3 regions of the Azospirillum ramasamyi genome follow, and region 1 is predicted to be linked to each of the others. Evidence: predicted binding sites of a transcription regulator. Region 1 holds the regulator's gene; each other region holds the start of a gene.

What was found. The regulator LexA, encoded in region 1, represses DNA repair genes until DNA is damaged. The targets are predictions, from matches to a motif close to ATGTTCTANTTTGGTTC.
Region 2: DM194_RS12545 (PA0069 family radical SAM protein) is a predicted target of LexA. The motif match lies at 1,915-1,931, and genes of this name have one in related genera.
Region 3: DM194_RS27230 (putative DNA modification/repair radical SAM protein) is a predicted target of LexA. The motif match lies at 2,411-2,427, and genes of this name have one in related genera.

What each region holds. Positions count from the first base shown of each region.
Region 1 covers NZ_CP029829.1:878,422-884,582, reverse strand. Annotated here, with positions in the region: gene trpC (indole-3-glycerol phosphate synthase TrpC) at 1-737, shown strand, start outside; gene DM194_RS04050 (GNAT family N-acetyltransferase) at 742-1,215, shown strand; gene moaC (cyclic pyranopterin monophosphate synthase MoaC) at 1,212-1,706, shown strand; gene DM194_RS04040 (molybdopterin molybdotransferase MoeA) at 1,711-2,940, shown strand; gene lexA (transcriptional repressor LexA) at 3,138-3,863, shown strand; gene DM194_RS04030 (ComEC/Rec2 family competence protein) at 3,941-5,992, opposite strand.
Region 2 covers NZ_CP029829.1:2,677,691-2,683,851, forward strand. Annotated here, with positions in the region: gene DM194_RS12535 (MFS transporter) at 1-457, shown strand, start outside; gene DM194_RS12540 (hypothetical protein) at 560-781, shown strand; gene DM194_RS12545 (PA0069 family radical SAM protein) at 785-1,888, opposite strand; gene ahcY (adenosylhomocysteinase) at 2,109-3,407, shown strand; gene DM194_RS12555 (BaiN/RdsA family NAD(P)/FAD-dependent oxidoreductase) at 3,519-4,712, opposite strand; gene DM194_RS12560 (hypothetical protein) at 5,007-5,273, opposite strand; gene DM194_RS12565 (SH3 domain-containing protein) at 5,528-6,161, opposite strand, start outside.
Region 3 covers NZ_CP029835.1:186,533-192,693, forward strand. Annotated here, with positions in the region: gene DM194_RS27220 (nucleotide sugar dehydrogenase) at 1-1,271, shown strand, start outside; gene DM194_RS27225 (DUF2076 domain-containing protein) at 1,330-2,007, opposite strand; gene DM194_RS27230 (putative DNA modification/repair radical SAM protein) at 2,454-3,665, shown strand; gene DM194_RS27235 (UdgX family uracil-DNA binding protein) at 3,681-5,141, shown strand; gene cysN (sulfate adenylyltransferase subunit CysN) at 5,260-6,161, opposite strand, start outside.

The DNA.
Region 1 (6,161 bases):
GCCCGCTGTCGGAGGTGGAGGCCGCCGCCAGGGCCGCCAACGAGACCAACCCGCCGCGCGGCTTCATCCGGGCGCTCGGCGCCGCGGTGGAGGCCGGGCGCTACGGCCTGATCGCCGAGATCAAGAAGGCCAGCCCGTCCAAGGGCCTGATCCGCGCCGATTTCGATCCGCCGGCCTTGGCGCGCGCCTATCGCGGCGGCGGGGCGACCTGCCTGTCGGTGCTGACCGACGAGCCCTATTTCCAGGGCAGGGACGAGTATCTGGTCGCCGCCCGCGCCGCGGTCGACCTGCCGGTTCTGCGCAAGGACTTCATGGTCGATCCCTATCAGATCGTGGAGGCCCGCGCGCTGGGTGCCGACTGCATCCTCATCATCATGGCCTCGCTGTCAGACGCCCAGGCGGCGGAGATCGAGGACGCCGCCCTCGCCCAGGGGCTGGACGTGCTGGTCGAGGTGCATGACCGCGCCGAGCTGGACCGCGCGCTGCTGCTGAAGACGCCGCTGCTGGGCGTCAACAACCGCAACCTCAAGACGCTGGCGGTGGACATCGCGACGACGGAGGAACTGGCCGCCAACGTGCCGCCCGACCGCATGCTGGTCGCCGAAAGCGGGCTCTACACCCCCGCCGATCTGGCCCGCATGGCGAAGGTCGGGGCGCGCTGCTTCCTGGTCGGCGAATCGCTGATGCGGCAGGCCGACGTGACCGCCGCCACCCGCGCCCTGCTGGCCCCGGCATAGACCGATGCCGGAGATCGCGATAGCCGCGGAAAGCCCGCGCCAGGAATCGGTGGTCGCGCTGGTTGCGGCGCTGGACCGCTATCTGCTGGAGCTCTATCCGGCCGACACCTGCCACCTGCTCGACATCGCGGAGTTGGAGGCGCCGGACCTCCGCTTCTTCGTCGCCCGCAAGGACGGCGTGCCGGTCGGCTGCGCCGCACTGCGCGTCGATCCGACCGGCTATGGCGAGGTCAAGCGCATGTATGTCGATCCCGCCGCCCGCGGCCTCCGCGTCGGCGACCGCCTGCTGGCGCGGCTGGAGGAACAGGCGCGGGCGGAGGGGCTGAGCGCCCTGCTGCTCGAATCCGGCATCCACCAGCACGAGGCGCTGGGGCTCTACCGCAAGGCCGGATTCACCGGGCGCGGACCCTACGCCTGCTACGAAGAGAACGGCGTCAGCGTCTTCATGGAAAAACCCCTGCGGGAGATCGTCCGATGACCGGCTTCACCCATTTCGACGCCGACGGCAAGGCGGTGATGGTCGACGTGTCCGACAAGGCGGACACCGAACGCACCGCCACCGCCGCCGCCGCCGTGCTGATGCAGCCTGAAACCCTCGCGCTCATCATGCAGGGCGGGGTGAAGAAGGGCGACGTTCTGTCGGTCGCCCGGCTGGCCGGAATCATGGGGGCCAAGCGCACGCCGGACCTCATCCCGCTGTGCCACCCGCTGATGCTGACCTCGGTCAAGGTCGACCTCACCTGCGACCCCGCGCGCAACGCGGTCGACGTGACAGCCACCTGCAAACTCAAGGGCCAGACCGGCGTGGAGATGGAGGCGCTGACCGCCGTCACCATCGCCGCCCTGACCGTCTACGACATGTGCAAGGCGGTGGACCGCGGCATGACGGTCACCGACGTCCGTCTGCTGCACAAGGCCGGCGGCAAGAGCGGCGAGTGGGGCGCGACCGCGCCGTCGGCGGGAGGCTGACGCCATGATCTCCGTCGCGGAGGCGCGCGCCCGAATCCTGTCGGCCTTCGCCCCTCTGCCGGCGGAGACCGTCGCCCTGCCCGACGCGCTCGGCCGCGTGCTGGCCGAGCCGGTGGTCGCCCGGCTGACCCAGCCGCCCTTCCACGCCTCCTCCATGGACGGCTGGGCGGTGCGATCCGCCGACATCGCCGCCGCGACCGCCGACGCCCCCGTTTCCCTGCGCCGCATCGGCGAATCCTCCGCCGGTCATGCCTTCGGCGGCGGCGTCGGTCCCGGCGAAGCGGTGCGCATCTTCACCGGCGCGCCGTTGCCCGATGGCGCCGACGCCGTCGTGATGCAGGAGGATTGCAGCGCCGACGACGCCACGGTTCGCGTCGGCCGCGCCGTCCCCGCCGGACGCTTCGTCCGTCAGGCCGGCTTCGACTTCGCGCTCGGGCAGGAACTGCTGCCCAAGGGCCGCCGGCTGACCGCGCGCGACATCGCGCTGGCCGCCGGCGGCAATGTGCCCTGGCTTTCGGTCCATCGCCGGCCGCGCATCGCCATCCTCGCCACCGGCGACGAGATCGCCCTGCCCGGCGATCCGCTTGGGCCGAGCCAGATCGTCAGCACCAACGCGCTCGGCCTCTGCGCGCTCGTCGCCGCCCAGGGCGGACTGGCCCACAATCTCGGCGTCGCCAAGGACACGCCGGACAGCGTCGCCGCCATGGCGAAGGGCGCCGCCGGCTGCGATCTGCTGGTCACCACCGGCGGCGCCTCGCATGGCGATTACGACTTCGTGCGCGACGTGCTGGCCGACCGTGGCGTGTCGCTGGAGGTGCAGACCGTGGCGATGCGGCCGGGCAAGGCGCTGATGTTCGGCCGGGCCGGCGGGGTGCCGCTGCTGGGCCTGCCCGGCAATCCGGTCTCGACCGGGGTCACCGCCGTCCTGTTCCTGCGCCCGGTTCTGCGCCTGCTGCAGGGCCTGCCGCCCGAGGACGACCGCCCGCCCCTGCGCGCCCGTCTGACCGTCGCGCTGAGGGCCAACGACCGGCGCGAGGAATATCTGCGCGCCACCCTGGCCGCCGGACCGGATGGCGTCCTCACCGTCACCCCCTTCGCCCGGCAGGACAGCGCCATCACCTCGCTCTACGCCCGGGCCGACTGCCTGATTCCCCGCCCGCCCAACGCCGATCCGGAACCTGCCGGCGCCCTGGTCGGCGTGCTTCCTTTGACCGACGGGGCGCTCAGCATCTAAACTTGAACACGGCGTTTGACAGACGATGGAACAGTTGAACACCACCCTGAAATCCGTTCCACGGTGTTTCGGATGTTCCACTCAAGTTCTGAAAGAAGCCGATGGAGGGCTTGACGCGCGGCAGGAACCAAACTAGAACATGGAGCAACGTTTAGTTTTTGTTCCATCTTCAGTCTGGCGACGGCCGGGAGGCATCCATGCTCACGCGCAAGCAGCACGAATTGCTGCTGTTCATCCACGAACGGCTCGGCCAGGGCGGAGTTTCGCCGTCGTTCGACGAGATGAAGGACGCCCTGGGGCTGAAGTCCAAGTCGGGCATCCACCGCCTCATCACCGGCCTTGAGGAACGCGGCTTCATCCGCCGCCTGCCCCACCGCGCCCGCGCCCTGGAGGTTCTCCGCCTTCCCGAGGGCATCGACGCCGCCCGCGCCCGCGGCGGCGCGCCCAAGCCGAAGTTCCAGCCCAACGTAATCAAAGGCGATTTCGCCTTCGCCGGCCGCGACGCCGCTCCGCCCGCCCCCACCCCGGCCGCGGCGAACGAGACGGTGCAGCTCCCGCTCTACGGCCGCATCGCCGCCGGCACGCCGATCGAGGCCCTGCGCGACAACAGCGCCTTCGTCGACGTCCCCGCCTCGATGCTGACCGCCGGCGACCACTACGCGCTGGAGGTCTCGGGCGATTCGATGGTGGAGGCCGGCATCCTCGACCACGATACCGTCATCATCCAGCGTTGCGACGCGGCGGAGAACGGCACCATCGTCGTGGCGCTGGTCGATGAAGGCGAAGTGACGCTGAAGCGCCTGCGCCGCAAGGGCCACACCATCGCCCTGGAACCCGCCAACGCCGCCTATGAAACCCGCATCTTCGGCGCCGACCGCGTCCGCGTGCAGGGCAAGCTGGTCGGTCTGGTCCGCAAGTACTGAGCCACTGTCGTCCCTCCCTATCCCTCCCCCGCTCACGCGGGAGAGGGTCGGTGAGGCGGCAAAACCTCGGTCATCCCTCACCTCCCCCCGGTCCAGGGCCGGTCTCCCCTGATCCCGCGCACCGTCTCCACCTCCACCCCCGCCTCCGTCAGCCACAGCGCATGCGCCCCCTCGTGACGCAGCGCCCAGCGGTCGATAACGACGCCGGCCCGGCACCTCCGCGCCACCGCCGCAGTCACCACCGCATCGGCCGCCCCGCAATCCTCGTCCAGGGCATCCGGCAGCCGCGGCAGGGCGACAGTTCGTCCCCCGCCCCGGTACAGGCAGCCGAGCGCATCGCAGTTCAACGACCGCCCACCCTCGCTCCATCCTCCAGCCGCCGGCCAGGGATCCGCCGCCGCGCGTTCGCCGTCGCGTTCCCGCCAGGTTTCGACGACCCGGCCCCCGGTCTTGCCCGAAGCGCTGAGGCGACCGTCCGCCAGCCGCACCGCCATCACGGCCCCGTCCCCCGAGACCAGCACGTCCGGCCGCGTCACCAAAGCCGGCGAGGCCAGCCCCGCCAGGATCGGCAGCAATCCCAGCCAACGCCATCGCCGGGTCCAGATGCACAGCCAGATGCCGCCCAGCACCAGCACCGCGAACCCCTCCATCGGCATCGCCGGCATGGTCAGCGAGGCGCCGGGCAGCCGGCCGAAGAACTCGGCGGTCCAGATCACCGCCCGGTCGCCCCAGTTCATCGCGATCAGCGCCGGCGCCTCCAGCCCGAATGGCATCAGCGCGTAGACGATCAGGCTCCACGGCATGACCCAGAAGGAGGTGATGGGAATGGCGATCAGGTTGGACAACACGCCATAGAAGGCGATCTGCTGAAAATGGAAAAGCGAGAAGGGCAGCGTCGCCAGCGTCGCCACCACGCTGGTCAGCAGGATGCCGCCGACATAGAGCAGGCTGCGCAGAAACCATCCCGCCTCGTTGCGCCATTCCGCCAGCCGCGGACTGCCGCGCTCTAAGGCGGCGATCAGCGCCACCACCGCCGCGAAGGACATCTGGAAACTTGGGCCGAGCATCCCTTCCGGGTCCATGGCGATGGTGACCAGACCGGCGAAGGCGACCAGCCGCATGCTCAGCGGGTGGCGGTCCAGCATGATCGCGCCCATGACCATGCCGGTCATCAGCACCGACCGCACGGTCGGCAGCGGCGCTCCGACGAGCAACGTATAGGCCAAGGCCGACAGGATGCCGAACAGCGCCGCGATCTTCTTGATCGGCCAACGCAAGGCTATGAAGGGCACCAGCGCCAGCAAGGCCCTGACCACATAGAACAGGATGCCGGCGGCAATGCCCACATGCAGGCCGGAGATCGACAGCAGATGCGCCAACCCGCTGTTGCGGAAATCCTCGAGCGTCTCATCCGGGATGCCGAACTGCTCCCCGTTCAGCAAAGCCGTGGTGACCCTCGCCTCCACCGGATCGCCGATGGTTGCGGCCACCCGCTCGGCGATCGCGCCGCGCGCCCGCTCGAAGGCCACCGCCACCACCTGCCAGCCCGTGACCGGCGGTGCCTCGACCAGTTCCACCGCACCGGTGGCGAAGCCGGTGCCGCCCAGCCCCATGAACCAGGCCCGCCGCTGGAAGTCGAAAGCGCCCGGTTCGGCCGGCGCCTGGGGCGGCAGCAGCGTGGCGCGCAGGCGCACCACCGATCCCGGGTCTGGCGCCGCATGGCGGTCGGGCAGGCGGATGCGCAGCATGGCCGGGGTCTGCTCAGGCGGCAGCCGGCTGACCGTCGGTTCCCGCACCGTGATGCGGGTGGCGCCCGGGCGCCGCTCCACCGCCATCACGCGGCCAGTGACGACCGCGCCCGTGACCATGCGGGTCAGCACCGGCGCCTCCACCCGCGCGCTGTGCCCCTGCGCCACCATGAACCCCGCCGCCATCATCAGCAGCACCATCACCGCGCCGAACAGCGCGAAGCGGCGGCGCAGGACCAGAAGCAGCGCCGCACAGACCCCGCAAGCCGCAAGCCCGATCCACCGGTCCGGTTCCCGCATCAGGCCGAAATACAGCGACACACCCGCCCCGAAGGCGACGGGGAGCCACAGGACCCAGCGCTGCCCCTCCGCCTCGGCCAAGGCCGCGAGTCGCCTCCCGATGTGGAACCGCAGGCCCCGCCACCGCCCACCGGCTCCGGCCGGCCCCTCCGACTCCTCCCCGGACCAGCCGGCGGCCGTCACCGCTGAGGGCTTTCCGGCGCAGGGATGCTTTCCGCGTGCCCCTCATTGACCGTCCATGCGCGCATCG
Region 2 (6,161 bases), 910 kb from region 1:
CTTCGGCATGAGCTTCGAGGAGATCCTGGTCTTCGCCATCGTGCTGAACGTGGTGGCGGGGGCGGGGGCCATCGGCTTCGCCTGGATGGACGACCGGGCGGGGGCCAAGCCGGTGATCCTGATCGCGCTGGCCGGCATGTCGATCTGCAGCGTGCCGCTGCTGCTGGCGACCGAGCGGCTGTGGTTCTGGGTCTTCGCGCTGGGGCTGGGGCTGTTCTTCGGACCCGCGCAGGCGGCGGGACGCTCGATGATGGCGCGGCTGGCCCCGCCGGGAATGGCGGGCGAGATGTTCGGGCTCTACAGCCTGACCGGGCGCTTCGTCGGCTTCTTCGGCCCGCTGCTGTTCGGGCTGGCGACCCAGGCCTTCGCCAGCCAGCGTGTCGGCATGGCGACGGTTCTTGCTTTCTTCGTGATCGGATTCGGGCTTATGCTGGCGGTTCGCGAACCGGCCCGTTAAAAGGGCTGCGTCAAAGCGCCGCACATGAGATCATTCGAGGGCAGAGCTGTTACCTTCGTTTTTGCTGCGACGCACAAAAGTCGAAGCCGAGGGGTACGGACCATGCTGCACATCAACGATATCGAAGCCTTCGCCCGCATCAACGAGGCGTTGAACGAGGACGCCGGCACCGGGCAGGCCGATCATTCCGGCCAGGATACCGCCGGCCCGGCCCATCCCGCGCTGGTGATGGCGATGCTGGCGACCGGCCGCCTTCCGCTGTCGGCCGTTTCCAAATCGGCCGAACCGCTGACGCCCTTGGGCAAGATGCTCCGCCGCTCCTGACGGTCACAACAGCGACAGCTGGAGCGGCAACTGGTCCCCGGCGGCCGGCGGCACCCGGAAGCGGCTGCAGTCGAGGTGCCAGTTGCGGTCGCCCAGCCCATGCTTCCGGCAGGCCAGCTTGAAGCGGTGGCGCAGCAGGTCGGCGTAAGCACCGGTGCCCTTCATCCGCGTGCCGAAGCCGGAGCGGTACAGCGCGCCGTCGCGGCTTTGCCGCATCAGGCTCAGCACGCGGTCGGCGCGGTTGGGAACATGGGTGCGCAGCCACTCCTCGAACAGGGTGGCGATCTCCAGCGGCAGGCGCAGCAGGATGTAGCTGGCGGCGGTCGCCCCGGCCCCGGCCGCCGCCTCCAGAATCGCCTCCAGTTCATGGTCGTTCAGCGCCGGGATCATCGGGCTGGCGAGCACCGCCACCGGAACGCCCGCCTCCGCCAGGGTGCGGATGGTTTCCAGCCGGCGCGGCGGGGTGCTGGCCCGCGGTTCCATCACGCGGGCGAGGTCACGGTCCAGCGTGGTGACGGAGATCGCCACCGAGGCCAGCCCCTCCGCCGCCATCGGCGCCAGGATGTCGAGGTCTCGCAGGACCAGCGCCGATTTGGTGATGATGCTGACCGGCTGGTTGAAGTCGCGGCAGACCTCCAGCACGCGGCGGGTGATGCCCTCCGTCCGCTCGATCGGCTGGTAGGCATCGGTGTTGGCGCCAAGCGCCAGCGGCTGGCAAACATAGGATTTCGCCCGCAGCTCCTTCGCCAGCAGTTCCGCCGCGTTGCGCTTGGCGAACAGCTTCGTCTCGAAATCCAGCCCCGGCGACAGGTTCAGATAGGCGTGGGTCGGCCGGGCGAAGCAGTAGATGCAGGCATGCTCGCAGCCCTGATACGGATTCACCGACTGGTCGAAGGCGACGTCGGGCGACTCGTTGCGCGCGATGATCGACTTGGCCGAGGCCGGGGAGACGGTGGTGCGCACCGGATCGCTCAGCGCCTCGTTCCCGCCGGACTCATAGCCGGTCCAGCCGTCGTCGGTCAGGACGCGGGTGTCGCGCTCGAAGCGGCCGGTGGCGTTGCTCACCGCGCCGCGGCCCTTGATCGGCGGTCGCTTGATCTCATCCATGCCCGCAGCTTAGCCGCGGACAAGAGGAACGTAAAGGGAACAGAAATCCGTCCGCCGGTTGGTTCGCCATCCATACCCCGCAAACATAAAGATATCTTTATGCTTGCATGGTTCCCGAACCGCTGATACACCCTTCGCCAATTACAGCGGCAGGGCCGGGGAGCCGGTTCGCCTGAAACTCCGCTGCCCGACCGACATTGCCCACCAGGAGTCATCCCTCATGGCCGCCGAATTCACGGACTACAAGGTCAAGGACATCAGCCTTGCGAGCTGGGGCCGCAAGGAGATCACCATCGCCGAGACCGAGATGCCGGGCCTGATGGCCCTGCGGTCCGAGTTCGGTGACAGCAAGCCGCTGGCCGGCGCCCGCATCGTCGGCTGCCTGCACATGACCATCCAGACCGCCGTGCTGATCGAGACGCTGACCGCGCTCGGCGCCACCGTGCGCTGGTCGTCCTGCAACATCTTCTCCACCCAGGATCAGGCCGCCGCCGCCATCGCCGCCGCCGGCATCCCGGTCTTCGCCTGGAAGGGCGAGACGGAGGAGGAGTTCTGGTGGTGCATCGAGCAGACCCTGCGCGGCCCCGATGGCTGGACCCCGAACATGATCCTGGACGATGGCGGCGACGTCACCCAGATCATGCACGACAAGTATCCGGAGATGCTGGACGGCGTCCGCGGCCTGTCGGAAGAGACCACCACCGGCGTCCATCGTCTGTATGAGATGATGAAGAAGGGCACGCTGAAGGTTCCGGCCATCAACGTGAACGACAGCGTCACCAAGTCGAAGTTCGACAACCTCTATGGCTGCCGCGAGTCGCTGGTCGACGGCATCAAGCGCGCCACCGACGTGATGGTCGCCGGCAAGGTCGCCGTGGTCGCCGGCTATGGCGACGTGGGCAAGGGCTCCGCCGCCTCGCTGCGGTCGCAGGGCGCGCGCGTCCTGGTGACGGAGATCGACCCGATCAACGCCCTCCAGGCCGCCATGGAAGGCTATCAGGTCGTGACGATGGACGATGCCGCTCCGCAGGGCGACATCTTCGTCACCGCCACCGGCAACGTCGATGTCATCACGCTCGACCACATGCGCGCCATGAAGGACCGCGCCATCGTCTGCAACATCGGCCACTTCGACAGCGAGATCCAGATCGAGGCTCTCCGCAACTACAAGTGGGAAGAGGTCAAGCCGCAGGTCGACGAGGTCGTCTTCCCCGACGGCAAGCGCCTGATCGTTCTGGCCCAGGGCCGTCTGGTCAATCTGGGCTGCGCCACCGGCCATCCCAGCTTCGTGATGAGCGCCAGCTTCACCAACCAGGTGCTGGCCCAGATCGAGCTGTGGACCAACGCCGCCAACTACGAGAACAAGGTCTACGTCCTGCCCAAGCACCTGGACGAGAAGGTTGCCCGCCTGCATCTGGACAAGATCGGCGCCAAGCTGACCACCCTGACCGACAAGCAGGCCGAATACATCGGCGTCAACGCCGCCGGCCCGTACAAGCCGGACCACTACCGCTACTAAGCGGTCGCGGGGTTGAATGGAAAAGGGCCGTCCCATCGGGGCGGCCCTTTCTTGTTTGCGGCATGTATTTGGCGATTGGCCCCCTCTCCCGAGGCGGGAGAGGGGGCTCCGCTACCGCCCCAGCCACTCCGCCATTCCCTTGCCGGCCGCCACGCCCATGGCGAAGCAGCCCTGCAGCAGATAGCCGCCGGTCGGCGCCTCCCAGTCCAGCATCTCGCCGGCCAGGAACAGGCCGGGGCGGCGGGTCAGCATCAGCCGCCCGTCCAGTTCCGACAGGCGGACGCCGCCGGCCGAGGAAATGGCGCGTTCGATGGGGCGGACGCCGGTCAGCACAACCGAAAGCCCCTTGATCTGCCGTGCCAGCGCCACCGGATCGGACAGGTCGGCGGCGGGGGCGAACTCGCGCAGCAGGGCGGCGCGCGGGCCGGCCAGGGACAGCGACTTCTTCAGGAAGGTGGACAGCGACTCCGCGCCGCGGCGGCGCAGGCGCTTGACCAGTTCCGTTTCGGGAATGTCCGGCAGCAGGTCCAGCGTCAGGGTCGCCCAGCCCTCGGCGGCGATGGCGTCGCGGAGCGGGGCGCTCAGCGCGTAGACGGCGCCGCCTTCGATCCCGGTCTCGGTGATGATGAACTCGCCCTTCAACCGGCGGCCGGCAGCGGACAAGCCGACGCTCTTCACCGGCTGGCCGGCGAAGCGGTCGCGCAGGTGATCGGACCAGGGCACCTCGAAGCCCATGTTGGAGGGGACCAGCGGCGCCACCTCCACCCCCAGCCCTTCCAGCAGCGGAACCCAGCCGCCGTCGGAGCCGGTGCGCGGCCAGCTCGCCCCGCCCAAGGCCAGCAGGGTGGCGCGCGGGGCGACGCTGACCGTTTCCTCACCGTGCCGGAAGGTCAGCGCGCCGTTCTCGTTCCAGCCGGTCCAGCGATGACGGCTGTGCAGGGTGACGCCCAGCCCGTCCAGCCGCCGCAGCCACGCCCTGACCAGGGTGGATGCCTTCATCTGCACCGGGAAGACGCGGCCGCTGCTGCCGACGAAGGTCTCGATGCCCAATCCGGCGGCCCAGCCGCGCAGATCCTCCGGCGAGAAGCCGGCCAGCAGGCGGCGGAACAGCGGTTTAGCGGCGCCGTAACGGGGCAGGAAGCGGTCGAGCGGTTCCGAATGGGTCAGGTTCAGCCCGCCGCGCCCGGCCAGCAGCAGCTTGCGCGCCGGGGTGGGCGTGTGGTCGAACACGGCGACCCGCAGGCCGGCGCCGGCGGCGATCTCCGCCGCCATCAGCCCGGCGGGACCGGCGCCGACGATCGCCACGTCCGGGGCCAAGTACGAGGCCAAATCCGGGGCCAAATCCGGGGCCGCGTCAGGGATGGGTTGGGACACTTGGCAGGGCTTTCACAAAAGGAAGCGCCCCGCCCTTCCCATGCTGCGCGGGGCGGGGCGGGGGCATTCTCGTCTCGAACTCATATCATCGAGCGTAAATTCCGACCCATCGGACTTTACGCTCGCCCTCAAGCGGCGGGCGCGGCCGTCCGGTCGCTTGCCTTGGCAGGGACGGGCCTGCGGGGCCGCAGTCGCGGCCCCTGCCCCTGCCCCTGCCGCCCGGGTTCAGTCCTCGTAATCCTGATCCTGCGCCACTTCCTCGGCCAGATCGGCGGCGAGGTCGGCGAAATAGCCGGCATCGACGTCCAGGCCGTTCTCCTCGCAGATGCGCATGAAGATGCGGTAGGCGTGCAGGATGGCGACGTCGAGAACGACGAGGTCCCCTTCCTCGCTGTGACGGTCGGAGATGTCCCGCTCCTGCAGGGTGGCGACGATGTCGTGCGCAGCGGCCTGCAGGACCGCGTCCATGGCTTGTTTGTGTTGGGTCGACATCGTGTGGATCCTTGTCCCGGTCGTGCTTCGCGCCCCCGCCCGTCCTGACCGGCGCCGCATGGCCGGCGGGGGTGGTCGAACCGTCGGAGGAAACGGGCGCGCCCCGGCTCATTTTCGAAGGGGCTCCGTTCGTCCGCGAAAGTTCGGCCTCCCCCTTGTTGTAGAATCCTTTTTCACGGGCGAACAAGCCCCTTCACGGTGGGCGGCGGCGTGACCTTCCGGGTAGCTCCATACCGCTTTCCGGCGCAGCCCCTTCAGCGTTTGGCGGGAGCGAGCAGCGCAGCGGCGACATAGCCCGGAGCCTTGCCCTTCCGCCCGATCTTGTACCAGCCGCCGACCGTCTCGATCACCGTCACGCGCTCGCCCGCATCCAGCACGTCCAGCACCTTGGCATCGCAGACCGGGGCGACGCGCAGATTGCCGGCGGCGCGCAGCCGGGCGACGGTCCCCGGGGACAGGCGGGCGGCCTGCGACCGTTCCGGCAGGCCGCCGGGCAGGGTGCAGCCGCGGTCCTCGCGGTCGGCCTTGGCATAGGGTTCGGGTTTGGGCGGGGAGGAGGGCCCGGTACGGACGGCCGCGACCTCCGCCAGATAGGTGCTGGCGACGTAACCCTGCGGCTTGCCGGCGCGGGCCACCCGCTGCCAGCCGTTCACCGGCGCGCCGATTGCCTCCACCCGGTCGCCCTTCTCCACGGTGTCGAGAACGAGCCCCTTGGCGTTCGGCGTGGCGCGCAGATAGATGCCGGCCGTGGCGACCATGGTCCGCCGCGCGGCGACAGGCTTCTGCTCCGTCGGCGCGGGCTGCGAGGCGGGCTCGGGCTGCGGCTTCACCGGCGGCAGGGGAGGAACGGCGGTCGGAGCCTGTTCCGTTCCGGCAATGCTCTGGCCG
Region 3 (6,161 bases), on a different replicon from region 1:
TCGGGCTCGGCTATGTCGGGCTGCCGCTGGCCCTGGCTCTGACCGGGGCCGGGTTCACCGTCACCGGCTTCGACATCGACCCGGCCAAGGCGGCGGCGCTGAACGGCGGGCGCTCCTACATCCGGCAGATCGACGACGGGCGCGTCGCCCAGGCGGTGGCGACCGGGCGGTTCCGGGCGACGGCCGACGCCGACGAATTCGCCGCCTGCGACGCCGTGATCGTCTGCGTGCCCACGCCCTTGTCGCCGCAGCGCGAGCCCGACCTGAGCTTCGTCGAGGCCTCCACCCGGCTGATCCGCGACCGGCTGCGGCCGGGACAGCTGGTGGTGCTGGAATCGACCACCTGGCCCGGCACCACCGACGAGGTGATGCGGCCGATCCTGGAGGAGACCGGACTGGTCAGCGGGCGCGACTTCTTCCTGGCCTATTCGCCCGAGCGCGAGGATCCCGGCAACATCACCTTCACCACCAGCACCATCCCCAAGGTGGTCGGCGCCGACGACGAGGGCGCGCGGCTGCTGGCGGTGGCGCTCTACGAGCAGGTGGTGCCGCAGGTGGTGCCGGTGTCCGGCACGCGGACGGCGGAGGCGACCAAGCTGACCGAAAACATCTTCCGCTCGGTCAACATCGCCCTGATGAACGAGCTGAAGATCGTCTTCGAGCCGATGGGCATCGACATCTGGGAGGTGATCGAGGCGGCGAAGACCAAGCCCTTCGGCTTCATGCCCTTCTATCCCGGCCCCGGTCTGGGCGGGCACTGCATCCCGATCGACCCCTTCTACCTGACCTGGAAGGCGCGCGAGTACCAGATCTCCACCCGCTTCATCGAGCTGGCGGGAGAGGTCAACACGATGATGCCGCGCCATGTGGTCGACCGGCTGGCCCTGGCGCTCGACCGGCGTTCCGGGATCGGGCTCAGCCGCGCCCGCATCCTGCTGGTCGGCATGGCCTACAAGAAGAACGTCGACGACAGCCGGGAGTCACCGGGGCTGCGGCTGATGGAGATGCTGCTGGAGCGCGGGGCGGCGGTCGACTACCACGACCCCTTCATCCCGGTGCTGCCGGTCACCCGCGAGCATGCGGCCCTCGCCGGACGCCGCTCGGTCGAGTGGACGGCGGAGACGCTGGCGGGCTTCGACGCGGCGGTGATCGTCACCGACCATGACGGGATCGACTACCCGAGCCTGGCCGCCCATTGCCCGCTGGTGGTCGACACCCGCAACGCGATGCGGGCGGTCGGGGGCTTCGCCGACCGCATCGTCAAGGCTTGAAGGCCTGCAGCCCGCGGAAGGAGGGCCCGCCGCCCCCTCCCGCGGACCGCTGCGCGGCTCAGAACTCCTCGTCGCCGCCGAAATCGCTCCAGCCGCTGTCCTCGACCGCCTGCTCGGCATGGTCGGTGGCGGCGGTGGCCGCGTCGGTCGCTGCGCCGGCAGCCTCACCCGCCACCGCCTCGCCGCCCGAGAACATGCTGGACAGCGCGCTGCCGATCAGCATGCCGCCGGCCACGCCGGCCGCCGTCTGCATGGCGCCGGCCATGAAGCCGCCGCCGGCCCGCGGCGGCTGCTGGCCATAGCCCGGAGTGCCGGGAGCGGCGGACGGACGGCCCCAGGGGGAACCGGCCGGCATGGCCGCCTGGGCGGCGGCGGCGGGACGCTGCGGCTGCGGCTGCGGCGCGGCGGCAGCGGCGGGACGGCTGGCGCCGCCGAACAGGCTGCCGAACAGACCGCCGCCGGACTGGGCCGGGGCGGCAGCGGCGGCGGGACGCTCGCGCAGCTGGCGCTCCAGCTCCTCATTGCGGCTCTGGGAGGCGGCGAGCGCCTGCTCCATCATCACGATGGCCTGCGCCATCAGATAGGGAGCGGCCGGCTGGCGGGCGATCCGATCGCGGATCAGCGCCTCGGCCTCGGGATCGCGCGGGCCGGATTGCGCCTCGGCCTGATGCAGCTTGGCGAACAGGTCGTCGATGATCTGGCGTTCGGTCTGGTCCATGGCGATGCTCGTCTTCATGAAGAGGTTGTGGAAGGGATGAATGAAAAATTCCCGCAGCCGCCGCCGACCCCGACCGCCCGAAGCGGCGCCAGGCGCGGGCGGCGCGCCGGAGGGACGGCGCGCGTCGGGGACATGCCGGAAGCGGAAGGGGGTGGGAACCGGGTGCGGGATCTCAGGGGTGAGGACATCAGTCCCTCCAAGTGCGGTCACGCCCGTCGGCGCAAAGGCAGGTGAAGAGATCCGACATCGCGACCACGTCTAAGTCGCCAGAGGGGCCCGGATCCAAGTGATTGAGCACGTGGCCCCGCCCCACTTTCCTGTCAAGACGGCGCCCCCACAATTTGCCGGCGGAAGGAGCCGGGCCGGACCGCCGAAGGCGCGATTTCGCCCCCGCCATTCGGCTTGCCTTTTCCCCTTGAAAGAACATATTGCGAACATCGGCAAGGGAGAGGGAAGCCCCGACAGTGGATGACGCGCTGCTCGACAAGCTCGGGATTCTGGCCGACGCGGCGAAGTACGACGCCTCCTGTGCGTCCTCGGGCGCCAAGCGGCGGACGGGCGGACCGGACGGCATCGGCTCGACCACCGGGGCCGGCATCTGCCACGCCTATACGCCGGACGGACGTTGCGTCTCGCTGCTCAAGATCCTGCTGACCAACTATTGCCTGTTCGACTGCGCCTACTGCATCAACCGCCGCTCCTCCAACGTGCGGCGGGCGCGGTTCAGCGTGGACGAGGTGGTTCGGCTGACTCTGGGCTTCTACAAGCGCAACTGCATCGAGGGGCTGTTCCTGTCCTCCGGCATCATCCGCTCGCCCGATCACACCATGGAGCAGCTGATGCTGGTGGCGCGCACGCTGCGGCGCGACCATGGCTTCGCCGGCTACATCCACCTGAAGACCATCCCGGAGGCCAGCCCCTGGCTGATCGAGCAGGCCGGGCTGTGGGCCGACCGGCTGTCGATCAACCTGGAACTCGCCTCCGACCGCAGCCTGAAGGAGTTCGCGCCGGAGAAGGACGGCGGCGCGATCAAGGCGGTGATGGGACAGGTCGGCGAGCGCATCCTGGAAGCCAAGGAGGAAAAGCGCCGCTTCTCCCCCGCCGGGCAGAGCACCCAGATGATCGTCGGCGCCGACGCCTCCACCGACCTGTCGGTGCTGGAGACCAGCGACACGCTCTACCGCCGCTATGGGCTGCGCCGGGTCTATTACTCCGCCTTCAGCCCGATCCCGGAGGCGAGTTCCGCCCTGCCGGCCAAGCCGCCGCCGCTCCAGCGCGAGAACCGGCTGTACCAGGCCGACTGGCTGCTGCGCCATTACGGCTTCACGGTGGAGGAGATCGCCGCCGGGGGCGAGGGCGGGATGCTGGATCTGGGCATCGACCCCAAGCTGGCCTGGGCCCTGAAGAACCGCGAGCGCTTCCCGGTCGACGTCAACAGCGCCGACCGCGAGATGCTGCTGCGCGTGCCGGGGCTGGGGGCGCGGGCGGTCGACAGGATCGTCGAGGCGCGGCGCCACACGAGCTTGCGGCTGGAGGATGTGGCCCGGCTGTCGTCCGGGCTGAAGCGGGCGCGCGCCTTCCTGATCGCCGCCGACCACCATCCGGGCGGGCTGACCGACCGCGCCGACCTGCGGCAAAGGCTGGTGCCGCCGCCCAGGCAGCTCAGCCTGTTCTGACCCATGGGGCGCCCCATGTACCGCACCATGTACCGCATGGACTTGAAGGACGGCGCCGACCTGGACGGCTTCCGCCGCGCGCTGCGCGGGCTGGTCGCGCTCGGCGTCGAACCGGACGAGGTGGTGTGGAGCGGCGGGGCGGCGCCGTCGCTGTTCGGCGATGCCGCTCCTCTGCCGGCGGACGCGCCGCCGGTATCGCTGCCGCGGCCGGTGGGGGCGCTGATCGAAAGCGTGGTCTGCCACCGCGATCCGGAACGCTATGCCCTGCTGCATCGGCTGGTCCGGCGGGTGGTTCGGGGGGAGCGCGGCATCCTCGACCACCATGCCGACCCGCTGGTCCACCGGCTGGCGCTGCTGGACAAGGCGGTGCGGCGCGACCTGCACAAGATGCACGCCTTCCTGCGCTTCCGCGAGCTGCGGGATCCGGCCAACTCCGAAGGTCCGGGGAGCGAGCGCTACGTCGCGTGGTTCGAGCCCGACCATTTCATCGTCGAGGCCGCCGCTCCCTTCTTCGTCGAACGGTTCGAGAGCCTGGTCTGGTCGATCCTGACGCCGGTGGGATCGCTGCATTGGGACCGGCGGTCGCTGACCGTCGGGCCGGCGGCGGCGAAGCCGGAAGGGCTCGACCGCGACGACCGCTTCGCCGAGGGCTGGCAACGCTACTACGAGAGCACCTTCAACCCGGCGCGGGTGAACCCCACGGCGATGCGGGCGGAGATGCCGCGGAAATACTGGGCCAACCTGCCGGAAGCCGCCGCCATTCCGGCCATGATCCGCTCCGCCCCCGCCCGCGTGCAGGCGATGATCGAGGCCGAAGCCGCCGCCCCGCGCCGCCGCAACCCCGACAAGGCCGTCGCCGCCATGGCCCGGCAGGAGCCGGCGACGCTGGCCGAGTTGAACCGCATCATCCTCGCCGCAGAACCAATGATATCGGGCCCGCCGGTGCCGGGGGCGGCGCAGGCGGTGCTGGGCGAGGGGCCGGAAGGGGCGGCCATCGCCATCGTCGGCGAACAGCCCGGCGACCGGGAGGATGTGGAGGGCCGCCCCTTCGTCGGTCCCGCCGGGCAGCTGCTGACCCGCGCGCTGGAGGAGGCCGGGATCGAGCGCGGCGCCGCCTACCTGACCAACGCGGTGAAGCATTTCAAGTTCGTCGCCCGCGGCAAGCGCCGCCTGCACCAGTCGCCGACCGCCGGCGAGGTGAAGCATTACCGCTGGTGGCTGATGAGGGAACTGGCCTTCGTCCGCCCGCGTCTGGTGGTGACGCTGGGCGCCACCGCGGCGCTCGCGCTGACCGGACGCAGCGTGTCCGTCCTGCGGGAGCGCGGGCCGATGGACTTCGGCGAGTGGAACGGCTTCGTCACCGTCCACCCGTCCTACCTGCTGCGCCTGCCGGCCGGGGAGGAAGCGGAGCGGGCCTATCGCGACTTCGTCGCCGACCTGCGGCGGGCGCGGGAGATGGTGGAGGGGACGGGCTGACGGCCGTCGGCCGCTGCCGGATGCGGTGGCCGCCGTTTGAGGGCAAAGAGCATAAAGCCTGATCTGTCAGGCTTTATGCTCGATGAGATGACAAGGTCAGTTCAAGCGTTCGCCGGTATCAGATCACCTCCCGGCGCCGCAGTTCCCCGATCACCTGGGCGACCATCTCGTCGGTGCCGTGCTCGGCCCCCTTCAGCGTGATCTCCGGGGCTTCCGGCGGCTCGTAGGCGCTGTCGATGCCGGTGAAGTTGGGGAGCTGGCCGGATCTTGCCTTCCTGTACAGCCCCTTGGGGTCGCGGGCTTCGCAGACCTCCAGCGGGGTGTCCATGAAGATCTCCAGGAACTCGCCGTCCTCCACCAGGGAACGCGCCATGCGGCGCTCCTCGCGGAAGGGGGAGATGAAGCTGACCAGCACGATCAGCCCGGCCTCCACCATCAGCTTCGCCACCTCCGCCACCCGGCGGATGTTCTCCACCCGGTCCTCGTCGGTGAAGCCCAGATCCTTGTTCAGGCCGTGGCGGACATTGTCGCCGTCCAGGATCATGGTGCGGCGGCCGAGCCGGTGCAGCTCCTGCTCCAGCCGGTCGGCGACGCTGGACTTGCCGGAGCCGGACAGGCCGGTGAACCACAGCACGCAGGGCTTCTGCAGTTCCCCCGCCCGCGCCGCCTTGTCGACCTTCGAGGCGTGGCGGTGGATGTTCGACGCCCGGCGCAGCGGGAAGCGGATCATGCCGCAGCCGGCGGTGGCGTTGGTCAGCCGGTCGATCAGGATGAAGCTGCCGGTCTCGCGGCTGTCGGCATAGGCGTCGAACGGGATCGGCCGGTCGAGCGCCAGATTGCAGAAGCCGACGTCGTTCAGGTCCAGATGCTTGGCGGCGGCGTGTTCCTGGGTGTTGACGTTGATGGTGTGCTTCAGCTCCGTCACCTGGGCGCCGACCATCGCCGTGCCGGCCCGCAGCAGATAGGAGCGGCCGGGCAGCAGCGGCTGCTCGTCCATCCACACCACATGGGCGGCGAACT